One region of the Paenibacillus wynnii genome, then DNA from elsewhere that is predicted to be linked to it. Evidence: riboswitches for the same ligand, from Rfam matches in the RefSeq annotation. Region 1 holds a riboswitch; the other holds the start of a gene.
What was found. A riboswitch is a leader RNA that binds a small molecule or an ion and turns the genes downstream of it on or off. The one in region 1 is predicted to bind cyclic di-GMP.
Positions count from the first base shown of each region.

Region 1 (3,157 bases):
GCTATTGAGATTTATTCTACTTAATCTGGTAGTGCTGGGTATCTCCCTGCTGTTAATGAACCTTTTGACTGACAAATTCGGGGTTCAAGTATTAATGGCTAAGGTTATGGTCACCTTTGTAACGGTTGTCATCAATTTTTTTGGCAGCCGAAAATGGGTTTTTTGATATATTTATCTTATTAATAGAGAGGAGTGCATTCTATGCGAAAGTTTTCCTACCTGCTGATACTATGCGGTATTTTGGTCATACTGTATCCGAAAGCTAATGAGTGGTTTAACGATTGGCAGCAGAATCGGCTGGTAAATGAAGCGGAACAGAGTTACAGAGATAGTGAGACTCCTTCTAATGATGCTGAGCTACAAAGCAGATATGCTAAGGTTACTCAGCTGCTTGCTGAGGAATCCACGTTGGACGAGCAAGCTCAGACAGAAGGGGACAACTCTGCTCAGGCTCAGCAGGAGGTTGGCGGAGATGTGATTGCACTCATCGAGATAAATAAGATAGACCTGAAGCTTCCTGTGCTTGAAGGAGCTACGAAAGCGAATATGAAGCATGCAGCAGCACATATGAAAGAAACAACACCCCTAGGTGAGATTGGTAATTCAGCAATTGCTGCTCATAGAGCCAGAAAGACAGGAAGATTGTTCAACAGATTAAATGAAGTGGGTATAGGTGACATTATTACGGTAAAGACCAAGAACCAAGACTATAATTATGAAGTTTATGATATTTCTATCGTGGAGCCAACGGACGTTTCTGTTCTTAAGGGCAATAACAAGGACTCGATCCTTACACTTATTACTTGTGATCCGCTGGTCAATCCGACGCACCGTCTTATAATTCATGCCAAGTTACCCTGAATAATGTAGAGAATTTGAATTATCGTAAAATATAATTATAAAATAGAGGATTCTATCAACCAGTCTATTGAGTATTACCGAAAACATGGTAATATAATAGATATAAAGCTAAACACGATAACGGCAAACCTATCGAAAGATAGGGACGCAAAGCTAAAGGGCCTTCCCGAAAGGATGGCAGCCAGCTACCGAATAAAGAGGCTTTTTTTGTTTTAATCTACTCGCTCCTATGATTCTAGTAGATGTAGATAAAGCTACAACGATAACGGCAAACCTATCGAAAGGTAGGGACGCAAAGCTAAAGGGTCTTCCCGAAAGGATGACAGCCAGCTACCGAAAGGAGTTTTATCCATGAAGAAGTTCTATTTCATGTTAATGACACTATTCGTGTTAGTTACCTCAGTACAGGTTACTACAGCAGAAGCAGCAACTACCGATACCACTTGGTTGAACACGTCAAAGTTAGCTGAAGGTGTAATTGGAGTACAATATGAAGTGCCGTCGAATAAACGTACCAAGCTAATGATTACTAAGGATAATAGCAGCTACACTTATAACCTGGTATCCTCTAATCAAACCGAAGTTTTCCCCCTCCAACAAGGTAATGGTTCTTACAAGGTGTCAGTTCTTGAGAACACAACAGGCAACAAGTACAGAGTGATATACTCTGAAGAAGTTGACTTATCTCTAAGCAATACTAATGTTGTATATTTGAATTCTGTTCAGAATATTAAATGGAATTCCTCAGATAAAGCCATCCAGAAAGCTCAACAACTGACACAAGGCCTGACCAAAGATGAAGACAAAGTGAAAGCAATCTATAACTACATCGTTAAGAACGTACAGTATGACTACACATTGGCAGCCAATGTTGCTACGGATTACATCCCTAATATTAATAATACGATCACGAACAAAAAAGGTATTTGTTATGATTACTCTTCCTTGTTCGCTGCGATGCTACGTAGCGTAGACATTCCAGCCAAATTGGTAATGGGCAACACGAGTTATGTTAGTGAGTACCATGCTTGGAATGAAGTTCTACTGAATGGGAAATGGGTAACCGTTGATACAACAGTAGATGCTGGATTGATAAAGAACAAGAAAACAGCCGAATTAATCAAAAGCTCCAGCAAATATACCTCGGCTAAATTCTACTAATACAAATTAAAAGTAAACGTGATAAATGAACAACCTGCTTAACTATTAAGCAGGTTGTTTTTATTTTTGTGTAATGGTTGATTTTTGAGCTAGTATTGAGTTATTATAAGAAAGCGTTATCAGAGATTTGCCTACACCAATGAATGATGAACTAAAAAGAAGTCATTCAAAAAAAGCTTGCAATTGATTTCTATACATGATATATTCTTATTCCGGCCAAGAAATGTTGATGCCGAGCTCGAAAAAGAAGTTGAAAAAAGAGCTTGCATTACACGGTTGGATATGATATATTATAAGAGTTGCTGGTGAGACATTAACCGCCGACAACGAGAACTTGATCTTTGAAAACTGAACAACGAGTGAGTGGGATTTTACGAGAGTAAAATCCAAAATCATGGACTTCTTGAAGACCATGATCAGAGAATTTTTTAATTCTCGTCAGATGTTTCAAAAATGAGCAATCGCTCTTTCTAAATACAATTTGGAGAGTTTGATCCTGGCTCAGGACGAACGCTGGCGGCATGCCTAATACATGCAAGTCGAGCGGAGTGATTTTGAAAGCTTGCTTTCAAAATCATTTAGCGGCGGACGGGTGAGTAACACGTAGGCAACCTGCCCCTTAGACTGGGATAACTACCGGAAACGGTAGCTAATACCGGATAATTTCTTTCCTCACCTGAGGAGAGAATGAAAGACGGAGCAATCTGTCACTGAGGGATGGGCCTGCGGCGCATTAGCTAGTTGGTGAGGTAACGGCTCACCAAGGCGACGATGCGTAGCCGACCTGAGAGGGTGAACGGCCACACTGGGACTGAGACACGGCCCAGACTCCTACGGGAGGCAGCAGTAGGGAATCTTCCGCAATGGGCGAAAGCCTGACGGAGCAATGCCGCGTGAGTGATGAAGGTTTTCGGATCGTAAAGCTCTGTTGCCAGGGAAGAACGTCCGGTAGAGTAACTGCTACCGGAGTGACGGTACCTGAGAAGAAAGCCCCGGCTAACTACGTGCCAGCAGCCGCGGTAATACGTAGGGGGCAAGCGTTGTCCGGAATTATTGGGCGTAAAGCGCGCGCAGGCGGCTATTTAAGTCTGGTGTTTAAACCTTGGGCTCAACCTGAGGTCGCACTGGAAACTGG
Region 1 is NZ_JQCR01000002.1:1,349,125-1,352,281, reverse strand. It holds gene PWYN_RS08625 (GtrA family protein) at 1-166, shown strand, start outside; gene PWYN_RS08620 (class D sortase) at 202-861, shown strand; cyclic di-GMP riboswitch class I at 974-1,054, shown strand; cyclic di-GMP riboswitch class I at 1,119-1,199, shown strand; gene PWYN_RS08615 (transglutaminase-like domain-containing protein) at 1,213-2,022, shown strand; rRNA gene PWYN_RS08610 (16S ribosomal RNA) at 2,501-3,157, shown strand, end outside.

Region 2 (3,157 bases), on a different contig from region 1:
AATCTGCAAACTATATACAAGAATAAACCTTTGTTAACTTTGTTGTCAGCCCTTTTGATCGTCAATTTGGTTATCGGGATAAGACAGAGCATTCAACTATATTATGTGGTTTATGTTTGGGGCGATTCGAGCTATATTAGTCAGTTGGGAATGAGTCTAGTTGTAGGAATGTTGCTGGGGATGATCGTGACACCAAAGCTACTCCGTGTATTTTCACATAAGAGAGTATTTATTATTTCTTGCATATTAGGCAGCCTATCCTGTTTGGTTCCTTACTTTAAAGGAGACGGCAATATAACATTTACGCTTGTATTATTCGCCGTCAGCTTCTTTTTTTCAGGAGTGACCACAATTGTAAGTACCTCCATGCTGTTAGACACTATTGATTATTCCGAATGGAAGCTGGGCTTCCGAGGCGAGGGGATTGTATTCTCAACGCATACCTTTATCACTAAATTTAGCGGGGCTGTTTCGAAGTTGATCATTGGTGCGAGCCTGGGATTGTTGAATTATATTGAGAACCAACCTGCTACCGCCAATCTTCAACAGGGTTTAAGTTTTGTGATGTTTGTTTTACCGGCATTGTGTTTTGTGATTGCTATCATTCCAATACTTTTTTATACCTTAAGCAATAGTCAGAGAAATCAGATGTTGATTGAACTCGAGACTCATAGAAGGAGTGTGTAGAATTGGACATATCTAGCTTGAATACCCTGATGGCCCCTCCTGACATCCATAATTATAAAAGAATATTGTGCGTACAGCCTCACCCGGATGATAACGAAATTGGAATGGGTGGAATTATTTCTACTTATGCTGACAAAGGCTGCGAAATTCATTACTTAACGGTGACCAACGGTGATCTGGGTTCCATGGATGAGCGTCTAACCCATGAAGAAGTCGCCGAGATCCGCACTAAAGAATTGGAGGAAGCCGGACGTTTCCTTGGAGCCTCGGTCTTCCATTCTTTACATTACGGTGATGGTACTTTAGAGAACATTCCTCGTTTAGCTGGAGAAATTGCCGAGATTATTCGAACGGTGAAACCAGAAGCCATATTCTGCCCCGACCCTTGGCTTACTTATGAAGCGCACTATGATCATATTATTACGGGAAAAGCGGTTGCGCATGCCTTCCTCTCTTCAGGTCTTGCCCGATATCCTAAAGGCACCCTTACCCACCCTTGGCAAGTATCGGCTATCGGTTTTTATTTCACGGCCAACCCAAATCTAATAATAGATACGACAGATGCCTTTGAGAAGAAATTCAAAGCTATAGAACTGCACCGCAGTCAATTTAACGACGAGATCCTGGCATTATACCGTATCTATTTCAAAGAGAAAGGCAGACAGCTTGCAGAAGGGAAGGATTTTGAAATAGGCGAAGGTCTTAAGGTACTCTCTCCTGTCCATTTACATTGCTTCGTAGATGCTATTCATATCTAAGGGAACAAAATAGCTAAACAAAAACACCCATATCAGCAATTTGTTGAAGTGTCTTAACTACACGTTCCTCACTATACGGTTTTAATATGAAAGATTTTGCACCTGCTATCATGGCTTCCCGAACTAATTTCTCTTGACCCATACTGGAAATCATAACTACTTTTGCTTTAGGGTCAATTTCCATTATTCCCTTGAGAGCATCTATACCTGAGCATTCCGGCATGGTGATATCCATCGTAACAATATCAGGTTGACATTCGACATATTTTTTAATAGCTGTGTGTCCATCTCCCGCTTCACCAACTACCTGAAAACCGTTTTTTCTTAATAATACTTGCAAACTCATCCGCACAAATGCTGCATCATCCACAATAAGAACCTTTTTCATCTCAGTAGCCTCCTAGTCTTCAAAAAAGCTTGTAAAAATAAAAAACCCTTCAGCAGTTGAAGGGTTCAATGACCTTAAAAGGTCAAATCAAAAAAATTCTCAACCTGCAACCTGGCTTTCGTAGTTCGTAGGAACCTTAGACCCATGGCTTTGCGTCCCTACCTTTCAATAGGTTTGCCCTTGATATATAGTTAAAAAGACCTAAATATATAATAGCCATTTATAGTATTTCTTTCAAGTACAATTATAAAAGAGTGTCAATCAACAGCGTAACACAATTTCTGCCCCTAGCCTTGGATTGATATAGGGCATCGTCTCCGAGCTTGTAGATATCCTCTTCACGGAGACCTTCCAATGTGACTACCGCTACACCTATTGAAACGGTTATGATTCCGTATTCGGAGCTCATCGCGTGCTCTATTCGTAAATCCTCGACATTCCTTCTAATCCCCTCGGCAAATTGCCCAGACTGCTGGGGAGTAAAACCGGAGACAATTATACCGAATTCTTCTCCTCCCAATCTAAATACGTAACCGTTGGCCCTTCCGGCGAACTCTTTAATATTCTCCCCAAGCTTGCGCAGGATATTATCGCCTTCATAATGCCCATACGTATCATTATATTTTTTGAAATAGTCGATATCGAGCATGATGTAGGTTAAATAGTCTTTATTTCTGGCGGCTGTATCTACTTCCTCTTGAAAGATTTTATTGAAGTATCTTCTATTGTACAGACCTGTTAATTCATCCGTTATAGAGATTTTCTCAATTAATTGAATATATTTATTAAGCTCATCATTGTTCAGCTCCAGCTCTTGAGTCCGTTCCACTACCAGTTCTTCCAAATGCTCTTTATGTCGTCTAAGTTCTTCTTCCGCCTTCTTTCGCTCGGTTATATCTTTAACCGTCCCTTGAATGGCTGGCTTGTCCATATAGTTGATTATCGTTACTTTATGAATCACATATACCTCACGGGTATTGTCCTTATACCTAAGACTTGTTTCATATTCTTGGGGAGCGTTCTTCCCATCAAACCTTCTCGAGTAAAAGTGCATCACTTTTTTCCTCTCCGGCTCACTGATGAACTTCTCGAAGGGCTGATCTATCATTTCTTCCATCTCATACCCCAGCATATCGGCTAAAGCCGCATTTACATATTTGCATTTTTTGTCTTGAGTAATAAAGATACCGTCCTGCAAGTTGTTGACAAGCTCCCGATACTTCTCTTCGGATCGCTCCAGATCGGAGTATAAACTAGCATTCTCAAGTGAAAACACCATTTCCCTGGATAACAGATTGATCACTTTCATCCGTTCCTTTGTAAA
Region 2 is NZ_JQCR01000003.1:1,702,190-1,705,346, forward strand. It holds gene PWYN_RS23390 (MFS transporter) at 1-687, shown strand, start outside; gene PWYN_RS23395 (PIG-L deacetylase family protein) at 690-1,445, shown strand; gene PWYN_RS23400 (response regulator) at 1,459-1,833, opposite strand; cyclic di-GMP riboswitch class I at 1,936-2,022, opposite strand; gene PWYN_RS23405 (diguanylate cyclase) at 2,078-3,157, opposite strand, start outside.
Region 2: it holds a riboswitch for cyclic di-GMP, as region 1 does, so the genes downstream of both, PWYN_RS23400 (response regulator) here and PWYN_RS08615 (transglutaminase-like domain-containing protein) in region 1, are expected to answer to the same signal.